Regions from separate parts of the Cupriavidus sp. FW305-27 genome, predicted to be linked through region 3. Evidence: predicted binding sites of a transcription regulator. Region 3 holds the regulator's gene; each other region holds the start of a gene.
The links. The regulator FNR, encoded in region 3, switches genes on or off when oxygen is low (the NO sensors DNR and NnrR bind a similar motif). The targets are predictions, from matches to a motif close to TTGATNNNNATCAA.
Positions count from the first base shown of each region.

Region 1: the regulator FNR is predicted to act here: its motif matches at 1,651-1,664, upstream of AC3WRI_RS03875 (universal stress protein).
Region 2: the regulator FNR is predicted to act here: its motif matches at 1,612-1,625, upstream of AC3WRI_RS12095 (universal stress protein).
Region 4: the regulator FNR is predicted to act here: its motif matches at 1,662-1,675, upstream of hemN (oxygen-independent coproporphyrinogen III oxidase).

Region 1 covers NZ_JBYTAG010000005.1:119,455-122,657, forward strand. Annotated here, with positions in the region: gene AC3WRI_RS03870 (universal stress protein) at 1-727, opposite strand, end outside; gene AC3WRI_RS03875 (universal stress protein) at 760-1,596, opposite strand; gene AC3WRI_RS03880 (universal stress protein) at 1,901-2,356, shown strand; gene AC3WRI_RS03885 (zinc-dependent alcohol dehydrogenase family protein) at 2,364-3,203, shown strand, end outside.
Region 2 covers NZ_JBYTAG010000020.1:18,459-21,661, forward strand. Annotated here, with positions in the region: gene AC3WRI_RS12085 (universal stress protein) at 1-395, opposite strand, end outside; gene AC3WRI_RS12090 (DUF1488 family protein) at 756-1,034, opposite strand; gene AC3WRI_RS12095 (universal stress protein) at 1,075-1,527, opposite strand; gene AC3WRI_RS12100 (carboxypeptidase-like regulatory domain-containing protein) at 1,872-2,351, opposite strand; gene AC3WRI_RS12105 (universal stress protein) at 2,404-2,868, opposite strand; gene ald (alanine dehydrogenase) at 3,036-3,203, opposite strand, start outside.
Region 3 covers NZ_JBYTAG010000027.1:43,651-46,853, forward strand. Annotated here, with positions in the region: gene scpB (SMC-Scp complex subunit ScpB) at 1-153, opposite strand, end outside; gene AC3WRI_RS15055 (sulfite exporter TauE/SafE family protein) at 722-1,480, opposite strand; gene fnr (fumarate/nitrate reduction transcriptional regulator Fnr) at 1,559-2,284, shown strand; gene AC3WRI_RS15065 (hypothetical protein) at 2,348-2,593, opposite strand; gene AC3WRI_RS15070 (membrane protein) at 2,590-2,799, opposite strand; gene ccoG (cytochrome c oxidase accessory protein CcoG) at 2,829-3,203, opposite strand, start outside.
Region 4 covers NZ_JBYTAG010000030.1:51,712-54,914, forward strand. Annotated here, with positions in the region: gene AC3WRI_RS16280 (c-type cytochrome) at 1-43, shown strand, start outside; gene hemN (oxygen-independent coproporphyrinogen III oxidase) at 117-1,601, opposite strand; gene AC3WRI_RS16290 (ABC transporter substrate-binding protein) at 1,779-2,909, shown strand; partial or broken gene AC3WRI_RS16295 (ATP-binding protein) at 2,895-3,089, opposite strand; gene AC3WRI_RS16300 (UvrD-helicase domain-containing protein) at 3,146-3,203, opposite strand, start outside.

The DNA.
Region 1 (3,203 bases), on a different contig from region 3:
CCTGAACCTTGGCCGCAAGCTGTGGCAGAACGTGGTCGGGATCGCCCTCTCCGACCAGCAGACTGGCGCGGATGCCATGGCTGAGCAGCCATGCTGTCAGCCGATCGGCGCTGTCACGATAGGCCTCTTTCTCACCAGCAGCGCTGTACTTGCCAGCGCTGACCACCAGGACGGTAACGGCGCTGGCATGCACAAGCCACGGCAGTGCGTCCGCGACCGCGCGCGCGGCCTCCCGGCCGCCGTTCCATGCGATGGCGACATGGCCGCCAAGTCGCGGGCCGGACCCGCCCGGCACCAGCAGGATGGGCCGGCCTGCATTGAGCATTGCGTACTCCGCGACCCCGGCCAGCAAAGCCGGCACATCGGCCTGTGCCGAGGGCGCTGAGGGCAGGATGAGATCGGCGAAGCGGCCCTCGTCGGCAAGCGCCCAGCCAGACTCGGCTTCGACAACGATGTGCCGGGTGGGAATGGCCGGCGACACTTGCCCGGTCAGCGTTTCGAGTGCGTTCCTGTGAGCCGCAGCCAGCTTGTGCAAATGGTTCGCGGCAAGCACGCCGTATTGCCCGGCTTCTTCGCCCGCCCCGCGAAACGGCTCCAGGTGCGTTCCTGTTGCCGTCAGTCCGACCACGCTGCCGCCGGACTTTTCGGCAAGCCGTGCTGCCGTTTCAATGCGCGCGGACCGTGCAGCATCTTCGCTCAGGTCGACAAGGAAGGTTCTGAAGTCCATGACGTGATTCCACTCTTTGGTTTGACCTTGCATCATCGTGAAAACAGCACCGGTGCCGTCATCGAGTCAAGCAGCGTACGCGTGACACCGCCGAGCACCAGTTCCCGCATGCGACCGTGTCCGTAGGCACCCATCACGATCAGGTCGGCATCGAAATCCGCCGCGCGCGAAAGGATGAGTTCGCCGATGGTCAGGTCAGCCCCACCGGGACCGTGTTCGATTTCCACGGCGACGCCGTGGCGCTCCAGCACGCGTGCGGCGTGGCCGACCGGGGTGGCGTCGGCTCTGGCCTCCTTGGCCGCGGTCTGTGCGCAAAAAATGCGCGCCTGCGCGCCGGCCATCAGCGGCACGGCGTCGTGAAGCGCCCGCGCCGCCTCGCGGCTGCCATTCCACGCCACGATCACGCGCGTACCCAGCGATGGAAACGTGCCCGCGCACGGCACCACGAGCGTCGGTCGGCCGGTCTCCAGCAGCAGCGATTCCAGCAGTTGCCGGGCCACCGGACCTTCCGTATTGCCGGGGTCGTACTGGCCGGCAACGACCAGGCCGGCCTCGCGGGCCTCGCGCAGCACTGATGCCACCGCCCCCTGCTCCGCGGCGCGCCACTCCGCGCGCACCGGCATGGCCTGGGTTGCAGCCAGAAACTGCGCGCGGACGTCTTCCCTGACCTGCTTGCGCCGGGCCAGATCGTCCGCGACATATTGCTGCGCGCCGTCCATGAGGTAGAACCAGGCAGGATCGGGAATGAAACCTGCGTACATGCCGATCAGCCGGCACTGGCTGGCCGCCGCAAGTCGCCCCGCCACTTCGAGCCGCTGCCGTGCCTGCGGACTGCTGTCCAGATGCACCAGGATGCTGTCGTAAGCCATGATCGCCCTCCCCCTCAACTACAGACCAGTCTAGGCAGCAAGGCCGACCGGCGCTTGACCCGGATCAACGGGCCAGCCATGCGGCGACATGGCTCAAGTTCGTCCTGATGTGCGGTGGAGGCTACTGCGAACAAGGTATGTAAAACCGTCAAGCCATGCGGCCATCACTTCTGTCTGCGGTCAGTTTCTCGCGGCGCCTGCCCCTTCGGGTTGACCTATCTCAAGCGCATATCGAGGCCGGCGCCTACGCTGAATGCAGCGAATCGCAACATCGAGCACACCCTTGCCCTTCAGGAGATCCATCATGTACCAGCGCATCCTGCTCGCCGTCGATGGCAGCCGTTCTTCCGACCTGGCACTGAGCCAGGCCATCATCATCGCCAAGGCAACCGGGGCCGAGGTCAAGGCGCTGTTCGTGGTAGACGACAGCGATGTGTTCTTCGAGGCCAGTTACTTCAATCCAAAAGAACTGGTCGACAACATCACCGCGCACGGCCGCAAGGCACTGGATGCCGCCTCAGCCAGGCTCAGCGAAGCAGGCGTGCGCAATTCGGTGAAACTGGATGAAAAGCCGGTGGCGCCGGGCCGGATCTCGTTGACCATTGTCACCGAAGCCGATGCGTGGAATGCCGACCTGATCGTGCTTGGCACCCACGGCCGCCGCGGCGTCCGGCGCCTGCTGATGGGCAGCGTGTCGGAAGGCGTGCTTGCCAAGACCAGCAAGCCCGTGCTCCTGGTCCGCAGCGAAGTCGAAGGTTAGGCGCGCCATGCCCCACCAAACCATGCGTGCAATGGTCTTCGAGGGCGCAGGCCTGCCGCTGCGCCTCCACCACTTGCCGGTTGCCGAACCGGGGCCCGGCGAACTTCGCATTGCCGTGGGAGCTTGCGGGGTGTGCCGGACCGACCTGCATATCGCCGACGGCGACCTGCGCCATCCCAAGCCGGTGCTCATCCCGGGACATGAAATCGTCGGACAGGTGGATTCGTGCGGCGCCGGTGTCACCGTCTTCAAGCCGGGGGACCGCGTCGGTGTGCCCTGGCTCGGACATAGCTGTGGCCATTGTCGCTACTGCCTGCGTCATCACGAGAATCTTTGCGACGCACCGCTGTTCACTGGCTATACCCGCGATGGCGGCTATGCGGAGTACGTTGTTGCCGACAGCGGCTATTGCTTCCGGATTCCGCCCGGCTACGATGACGAACACGCCGCGCCACTACTCTGCGCGGGCCTGATCGGCTACCGGACGCTGCGCATGGCGGGCGCAGCCAGCCATGCGCAGCGCGTCGGCATCTACGGCTTCGGCGCCGCCGCCCACCTGGTGACGCAGATCGCGGTGGCGCAAGGCCGCGAAGTCTACGCCTTCACCCGCACGGGCGACGCAGGCGCCCAGCAACTCGCCTACCAATCCGGTGCGTGCTGGGCCGGCTCGAGCGAGCTCGAGTCGCCCGTGCCGCTGGACGCCGCGCTGATTTTCGCCCCGGTGGGCGCGCTGGTGCCCAAGGCGCTGCGCGCCGTGGACAAGGGTGGCATCGTGGTCTGTGGCGGAATTCATATGAGCGATATCCCAAGCATGCCTTACCAGCTGCTTTGGGAAGAAAGGCGCCTG
Region 2 (3,203 bases), on a different contig from region 3:
ATGGATTCAACAAAGCCGGGCTCGGCGTAGGCGGCTTCATCAGTGGGATCGCGCTGTCCGAGGATGACAAGATCCGCCCGATGCGCCTCTGCCTGGACCGTTGCCGCCGTGGCCCAGTCCGGCGCCCGCCATTCCGTAATGACGGTTACCTCGTCCGTTGCGCCCATCAGGGCGTGACGGGCCCGCTCGCCGACCTGATGCCGCCATTCGGTGTAAGAGGCAAGATTGCGGTCACCGTCCACCAGGTAGCGCACGGCGGTGGGATCCGGCTTGCCGACGGCTAGCAGGCCAACCAGCGTGGAATGAAACTCCAGCGCCAGCCGGGTGGCGAGGTGCAGCCGGTCGTACACGCGGCGGCCGGCATCGAGATGAACCAGGATCGTTGCGTAGTCCATGGATTGACTCCATCAGGCAGCCCCGGACGGAGCTTTTCTTGAATCTATATCGCCACCCCGCCCCGGATTTGTCGTGCATCAAGCCGTCTTCGTGTCCGCGCTACAGGCAATACCGCTGGCACCAGGTACGAGTTGGCCCAGGCTGCCTGCCGCCAGCGCGGCGGTGCGTGGCTTCGGCGGCCGCAGCAGGTCCGGTACGGCGGTACACGCTGTGCATAGCGGCACCAACGCGCAGGCGGCAAGCCTGCGCCATCCTGGCCGTTTCTCCGGTGTGCATGACTGCAAGCGATTCTTCATGGGTAGCTCCTTGTAAGGACGCGCACCGCCCGGTGGCGGCTGCCGCCGGCCAGGACGTGCGCCTCACACCGCGAAGCGAAAATGGCCGCTGTGCAGCACGATGTGCCGCGCACCTGTCATCTCGAACAGCGCTCCCGCGACGCGTTCAATGTCCTGGCGGTTGCTCATGAATGCCGGCAGCAAATCTTCACTGCGGTACGAGCGTGCGCCGAAATGATCCTCAAGCGCCTCGGCAGTGATCTCATAGGTCGCCGGTGTGCCATCCACCTTCACGGCACACCGCAGGCTTGGCCCGGTCGGGCAGTAATCCGGCGTCTCGCCGGAAAAGTCGATCGTATGCATAGCTTTCTGGCGTAATGCCCTCCAAAATCTGTTCGCCTGCTTACGCTTCCTCGGCGCGGAGAAGCAGGACGGGCGCGACGGCCAGGTTGATCACGCTTCGCGCGACGCTGCCCATGACGAGTCGCCGCACTCCCCGGCGGCCGTGCGTACCCATCACAACCAGATCAGCGCCCCAGCCATTGGCTTCGGCAGCGATCGTGGCAGCAACGTCGCCCTCGACCATAGGCTTACCGAGCAGCCGCGTTACGTGGCGAATACCCGCTGCGGCAAGCCGGCCGGCGGCGGCAGCGAGAACGCTTTGCCCCGCCGTCGTGAGGTCCTCTATCAATCTCACCGGATCCAGATTGCTGGCATCCAGAAACGGGCTGCGGTCATCGACCACATGGACCACCTCCACTTCGGCGTTGGCGGCGCGCGCGATGATCATGGCCTGTTCCAGGGCAAGTTCCGATGCGGCGCCGCCGTCCATGGCGACAAGGATGCGCTGGTACATAGCGGTTTCTCCGGCGATGGGAGCCTGTGGCGACTCGGGTCTGGACTGGTTAAATGCAGCGTAGGGCAACCGGCGCAACTGCTGTTGATACGTGTCAAAGCCGCGGTACCGCGCTCCAACCGCCGCTGGTCGCGCGCGCATCGGCAGTCTTCGCGCAGGGGTTGCGGCTCGCGGATTCAGGCCTGCCCACGCCGAGCGGCTCGCCTGCTTGTCCCCGAACGAAGCCTGAGCGCTTCTTCTTCCCCTTCCAGTTCCGTCGCTTCTCTTTCGCGGGATCGTCCCTGAACCGCCGCGAACTTGCTTGCGCGGTGTCGTGCCCGCGGCGACACGTCCGAGCGGCGGGCTCAGCGACGCGGACAGGGTGTCGTGGCGCAGAGCAGCCAGTCGTCCTCGAGCGTATTGACCGGCAGCCGGAACGTCACCTCGAGCGGCTCGCCAGCGACGACGATGTCGCGCATCTGGTCCCGCCCCTGGTAGCCGACCGCGAGCCGATAGGCACCCGGCCTGAGTCGCATATAGAACAGCGGCCCGCTAGCCGTAGTGTGCAGCACCGGGCGGCCCTCCTGGCTGGCCACGACCACCGTGGCACCGCCCAGCGGCTTCCCGCGCCCGGCATCCACCATCGTCAGCCGTACATTGAAACGCGCGGCGATGGCCAGCATGCTTTGCATGCCCGCCTCATCGTCTCCACCCGATACGTAGGAAACGCCGTGCTGCTCCATGATCTGCACGCCAGCGGGCGCGGCGCGAGTGGCGCAACCCGCCGCCGCAACGGCAATCGCCAGCGACGACAGGCCGAGGCCTAGGCTTCTTGAAACCTGCATTTGCGTCACTCCGGAAGAATTATTGGGGTTTTCGCAGGCCGGAACCGAACGGTCAGGGCGTATCGCCGCGCGACTGCTGCCGAACGAGCAGCACGGGGCGAACCGTCTTGCTGACCACGTGCTCCGAGACCGAGCCCAGCACCATGCGCCGCACGCCGCGATGGCCGTGTGTGCCCATGACGATCAGGTCCGCGCTCCAGTGGTCCGCTTCCGCTATGATCGCCTCGGCAATCTTCGCAGGGGTGCCGGGCGTCTCGGCCAACCTGCTGCTCCAGCGCACGCCGGCGGCACTGAAGCGCTCGCCGGCACGAGCCAGCACCTGCTTGCCATAGGCAATGATGTCGGCCATCAGCCAGTGCCGGTCACCCGGGCTGACCTCGAAGAACAGGTCGCTGTCGTCGACGACGAACATGGCGCTGACCTCGGCGTCGGTGGTCAGCGCCATCGACACGGCCTGCTCCAGGGCATTCAAGGATGAACGGCTGCCATCGAGGGCTAGGAGAATGCGGCGGTACATGGCGACCTCGGCTTCGGCTGTGGTTCATCCCAAATTAGCGGTCGCAAGGACATGCGGGTTGATGCCAGTCAACCAAGCCAGCCACACCGCTGTGATTCGGCTCATGGCAGTGCTGCTGCACTAGGGGTGGCCGACAGCAACGTGTCGGCCGATACTGGCGGCCGCGCTCAGGTCAGCACCTGCTCGGCGGGTACATGGGCGTAGCCATGGGCGCTTGCGACGGCCGCATAAGTCACACTCCCGCGACAGATATTCAGCCCGGCCCGCAGGTAGGGGTCGTCTGAGAGCGCGCGGGACCATCCCTTGTCGGCAAGGGCCATCGCATGACCGATCGT
Region 3 (3,203 bases):
CCGCCAGTCCTGCCGCAGTTCATCAAGCAGCACGCGGATGGTGTCTGCGCCGACGTCGTCGTCAAACAGCCGCCGCAGATCATTGACGCGCAACGGTTCCTGCGCGCAGATCAGCGCCGTCTCGAGGACGATCTTCGCCTCTTGGGTATTCATGTTGATGGTGTGCAGCCTGTCTTTGCACCTGCTCCCGGACGGATCCGGGGCACCGGAGATTTTGGATACAGCGGTGCGAAAGCCACCGCCATCTCATTGCGCAGCTAGCCGGATACCTGCTGCATCCAAGCCGTGCACTTCCCTATCTTTGCATCGAGTTGCCGGGCGTTCCGGCAGGAGATCGTTCGCATGCCGTTATGGGCCAGCCAGCGAACCTCTTGCGTAGCGCGTCCGCACATACCGGACGTCGCTGTCAGCGAACTGAAGGCCTCGGACGCAAGAAAAACGGGTATCGGGAGCAAGGCCGGCATCGCCAACACCGCAGTGCCAGCCGGACTTTTGAACCAGATCTTTTGAACCGGATGGACTGTGGGGACGGGACGGGCATCGAAAACCTTCCGCTTCCCCTGCCCTGAACTCACCTTCTGGTATGAAGGCCGCCTGGCGCTGCTCGCCCGCTGCTTACCGCGGCTCACAAGACACCGCGCGATACCGCAATGTTGGCGATTGTATGGCATTCCCGCCCCCGCCTGCAACCATCATCCGTTGCCGGCGCAGCGCCGGCGCCTCAGAACACCAGGCAGAATCCATGCTCGGCCAGCGAATGTGGCAACAGCACCGCTCGCGCAATGCCAAGGCCGCCGAACGCCATTACCGCCAGGCCGGCCCCCAGGCGCACGCCGGGACGTCGCGACAGCGTACGCAAATAGCCTGACAGGCCGGAGAGCACCAGCAGGTTAGGCAGTGTGCCGAGCCCGAACACGCCCATCACGAGTGCGCCGGACGCCGCATTGCCCGCCAGCAGCGCGAGCGTGAGCGCCCCATAGACCATGCCGCACGGCACCAGCCCCCACGCCAGGCCCACGCCGTATCGCCGCGCCAGGCCGCCGCGTGCGCGCACAAAGGACGGCATGCCGCGTGCCACGCCACCCAGCCGGCGCGCCACCGCTGCGCTGGCACGCGACGCCAGCCGCTCCAGCCAGTCGACGGTAAACGTGTTGCCGCGCAGCAACCGCCAGCCCGACCACAGCAGCATGACGCTGCCCGCGCCGAACAGCCAGCGCTGCACCGGCAGATAGTCCTGTTTCCACGCCGAAGCACCGACCGCGCCTAGCGCGGCCCCAAGCAGCATATAGGTCGAGATCCGGCCCAGGTGCATTATCAGCAACTCGCCGAGCCAGGCGGCACGGCTGGGCACCAGACTGATCGTCGCCGCCGCGCCGTGACGCTGCTCCACGGCCAGCGCCACGCCGCCGCACATGGCGGCGCAGTGGACCCCGCCCAGCAAAGCCAGCAGAAAAACGCTGATCAGTACGCCAAGTGTCAATTCTCACTCCCTACCACATCACATCGCACGGTAAAATGCCGTTATCGCGCCCTCGCTGCCATTTCTAGCAGGTTCCAATTGCTCACCTCCATTCCCATTACCGAGATGTCACCACGCTGCTCCACCTGTGCGATGGGGCAGCTGTGCCTTCCGGTCGGCATGTCGCAGCAAGACCTCGCCAAGATGGACACGCTGGTTCAGGAACGCATCCGTGTGCACAAGGGTGAAACCCTGTATCGCATGGGCGATCCGCTCACCGCGGTCTATGCCGTGCGCTTTGGCACGCTCAAGACCCACGTCACCACTGAAGACGGCCGCTCGCAGATTACCGGCTTCCACCTGCCCGGCGAAATTGTCGGTCTCGACGGGCTGGGCGAGATGCAGCATGCCTCCGATGCCGCCGCGCTGGAGGACACCGAAGTCTGCGTGGTCCGCATGAGCGAGTTGCAGTCCCTGTCGGCAGACCTGCCGTCGCTGCAGCAGCAGTTCCTGCGCCTGATGGGCAAGGAAATCACGCATGACCAACTGATGCTGGTCACGCTGGGCTCGATGCGCGCCGAGGAACGGCTTGCCGCCTTCCTGATCAACCTCTCTGAGCGCCTGTCGGCACGCGGCTATTCGGCGTCCGAGTTCGTGATGCGCATGAGCCGCGAAGAGATCGGCAGCTACCTGGGCCTGAAGCTCGAAACCGTCAGCCGCCTGTTCTCCCGCTTTGCCGAAGCCGGCCTGATCCAGATTCGCCAGCGCCACGTCAAGCTCGTGGACATCGACGGCATCAAGCAGCTCTACAGCCGCTCCTGCTAAGCGGCCAAGGCGCTGCCAGGTACCGCATGCGGACATGGCAGCGCAGACCTCACACCGATCCGCTTATTCCAGTTCGTCGGTATCGCTGAGCCGCGTCGGCATGGTGTAGAGCGTCAGTCCGCTGGACAACGCGCAGAACACCCAGGCCATCAGGAAACCAACGGTGTAGACCGATTCGCGGGACGCTTCGATCGGCTGGCCGAAGAAGTTCAGGTCACCGGGATCCACCACCGAAAACACCGTCGCGGTCGCGAACCCGGCCATCAGGAACGCCGGCCAGAGTACCCACATCAGCCAGCGCAACCTCATGGCTGCCTCACAGCGGCAGCCTTGGGCGGCGCGGCGTCGGCCTTCTCGACCACCAGGCCATGGCGCGTTGCACCCTGCACCGGCATGTCCGGATGCGTGGATGCCAGCCAGATCGTCACGCCACACGCCACCATCGCCACCAGCGGGCCGCTCATCAACAGCCACGGCCACGGCTCCTTCCACCACGGATTGCCTTGCTGACTCATCTTGCCCCCTTCATCTTGACGACCTAGCTTCACAAATCGCGCGGCACGATGAAACTGGTGGATTGCCGGATTTCGGCATGCCCCTGCTCCGTGCCTTCGCTCGTCACCGTCACGTTGATCTTGTGCGTGCCCTGCGCCGCGGCCTCGATCGGCACGCGGATCCGGATCGGCAGCAACCGGTTGGACGTCGGCGCCAGCGATTCGGCCTGCTTATCGTATTCCACGGTCAGGTTCTTCAGTTCGTCGCTGTCGGCGCGCACGCTGATCTGCATCGGCGCTTCGGTGGTGTTGATCAGCTGCAGGCGATAGACATTCTCGATCCAGCGGCCTTCCACTTCACGGCCGAGCGCACCACGGTCGCGGATGATGTCGACCTTCAGCGGCGTGCGCAGCGCGATCGAAGC
Region 4 (3,203 bases), on a different contig from region 3:
CGTGATCGCCGCCTCGGACTACATGGCCAACGCCGCCAAGTAAGTCCGCCTGCTGCAAACAAAAAGCCCGCGCACATTGCGCGGGCTTTTTTTCGTCCGTACCGCTTGCGCGGCCGCTACACCACGCGCGAGTACCGCGCCCGCGGCACGAAGCGCACCGGCTGCGCGCCATCGTTGGCGGCAACGGCCTGGGCACCCGTGGACGCTGGCCGCGCGGCGTCTTCGCGCAGGTAGCGGTCGAACACCATCGCCACGCGCCGCACCAGCAGCCGGCCCAGCGGCGTCACGGTGATGCGGTCCGGCGCGCATTGCACCAGTCCGTCCGCGCCCAGCGCGGCGAGGTCGGCCAGTTCCGGCGCAAAGGCCGTGCCGAAGCGGATGCCGTGGCGCGCTTCCAGCGCCGGGATATCGAGCACTCCATTGCACATCAGGGCGCCGATGATCTCGCGCCGCAGGTGGTCGTCGGCGCTCATCGCCACGCCGCGCGCCAGCGGCAGGCGGCCGTGGTCGAGCGCGCCGTAGTACTCGTCCAGCGTGCGCGCATTCTGCACGTAGCGCCCCGCGATCGCGCCGATCGCGGAAATGCCGAGCCCGACCTGGTCGTAGCCGGCATGCGTTGAGTAACCCTGGAAGTTGCGCTGCAGCCGCCCTTCGCGCTGGGCCACGGCGAGGTCGTCGTCGGGCAGCGCGAAATGGTCCATACCTATGTAGACGTAGCCCTCGGCGCTCAGCCGCTCGATGGTGGAGACCAGGATGTCGAGCTTCTCGCCGGCGGGCGGCAAGGCGTTTTCATCGATGCGGCGTTGCGGCTTGAACACATGCGGCAGGTGCGCGTAGCTATAGACCGAGAGCCGGTCGGGGCGCAGCGCCAGCACCTGATCGATGGTGCGGCCAAAGCGCGCCGCGGTCTGGTGCGGCAGGCCGTAGATCAGGTCCAGGCTGACCGAGCGGAAACCCAGCGTGCGTGCGGCATCCACCACGGCGCGGGTCTCTTCGAAGGGCTGGATGCGATGGATGGCCTGCTGGACCTCGGGATCGAAATCCTGCACGCCCAGGCTGACGCGGTTGAAGCCCAGTTCGGCCAGCAGCGCCATGCGGGCGTGGTCGACGCGGCGCGGATCGATCTCGATCGAATGCTCGCCCTCGGCCGCCAGCTCGAAATGCTCATGCAGCAGCGCCATCACGCGGCGCATCTCGCCGGGGTCGAGGAAGGTCGGCGTGCCCCCGCCCCAGTGCGACTGCAGCACCTGGCGGCGCGGCCCGAGCCGGTCTGCCACCAGCGCCATTTCGCGGCCCAGGTAGTTGACGTAGCGGGCGCTGCGGCCATGGTCGCGCGTGATGATCTTGTTGCAGCCGCAGTAGTAGCAGATGTTCTCGCAGAACGGGATATGCAGGTACAGCGACAGCGGCGCCGGCGCGTCGGCGCGGCAGGCGGCCAGTGCGTCGTGGTACAGCGACAGGTCGGGGCCGTTGCGGAAGCGGTCGGCCGTCGGGTACGAGGTATAGCGCGGGCCGTTGCCGTCGATGCGGCCGGCCAGCGCACGGAAGTCGGACAGCGCGCGGCGGTCGGGCGCAGGGGAAGTTATGGCAGACGGGATCATGGGGGCGCGGGGGTATGGGTGTATGACGGCCCATCGTAGGGCCGCACCGCCGCCGGCGCGTTGACCGCCGTCAAGCGCGGGCATTGGACCTGCGGGGCGGCAGGCGTCACATTGGTGTCATGTGCGGCGGATACGCTGCGCGCCACCGCCGGCCCGCGCGTCACCTGCCCCCCTGCAATGCCAACTCCCGACCAGACTCCGATGTTTCCGCCGTACCCACCGCTGCGCAGGCACCTGGCAGCACCGGCCCGGCACCGGCGCCGCCTGCTTGCCGCCGCCGGCGCGGCCCTGGCCCTGCCCGCCTGGCCAGCACTGTCGCAGGCGCGCCGCACGGTCGTGGTCGGCCACCTGCTCGACCGCGGCGGCGCACAAGCCGACCTTGCGCGCGACTACCTGGCCGGGGCCAAGGTCATGTTCGACGCCGTCAACGCCGGCAACGGCCCGGTGCGCATCGCGCACGTGGTCCGCGACGCCGATCCCGACCCGCGCCGCGCGCTGGCGCAGGCGGTGTCGCTGGCCGATACCGACCGCGCCGAGCTGCTGTTCGGCCCGGGCGACCGGCTGTTGCCGGCGCTGGCGGCATCGGCCGAGCTGGGCCGGCGCGGCGTGCAGATCGTGGCGCCGCTGTCGGGCCTTGCGCTGACGGCCGACAACGTCTGGTTCACCCGTGCCGACTACCAGGCCGAACTGGACGCGGCGGTACGCCAGCTGCGCAGCTACGGCATGACCAGCATCGCGCTGGCCCTGGCGCCGGACTTCGCCGCCCCGTCGCTGGCCCGGCTGGAGGCGCAGACCGGGACGCGCGCGGTGCCGCTCGACGCCAATCCCGAGGCCGCCGCCCGGCGCATCGCCGCCACCCGCCCGGGCGCGGTGATCGTGGCGGGCGATACCCTCGCCTACGCCGGACTGGGCCGCGCGCTGGCGGTGCAGGGCTGGTACGGTTTCCTGGTCGGGCTGTCGTCGGTCAGCGCCACCGCCGCGCGCGAAATCCTGGGCGCTGGCTACAACGGCGGCATGGTGCTGACCCAGGTCGCGCCCGGGCCGCAACAGGCCACGCTGCGGGTGGTGAAGGAACACGTGGCGCGCATGAAGCAATACCTGGATGAGCCGCCGTCGCCGGCCACGCTGGCCGGCTATATCGGCGCGGCATGGCTGGCGCGCGCGCTGGCCGGCCTGCGCGGCAGCGGCGCGGCCGAGATGCGGCGGGCACTGCAGGGGCGCGTGGACGTGGGCGATTTCCCGCTCGACTTCACGCACGGGCAGCGCGGCTCGCAGTACGTCACGCTGGCGGCGTCAGCCGCGCGGTAGGGACAGGCGCGCGGGCAGGCCGCCTTCGGGGCGGTTGCTCAGGGTCAGCTCGCCGCCATGGCGCGCGGCAATGTCGGCCGCGATCGACAACCCCATGCCGACCCCGCCGGTGGCGCGGCTGCGCGAGGATTCGACGCAGTAGAACGGCTCGAGCAGCACAGCCGCCATACCAGGTATGCCTGCACCCGGCGTCTTGTCAGCTGGTATGCCTTTGTATCGGGACTGTAGCGCCCCGTTCAGCCCGGGGCCGTCTTGCCGCCGGTTCCCAGCAGTGCCTTGAGCGCGCCGAGCCGG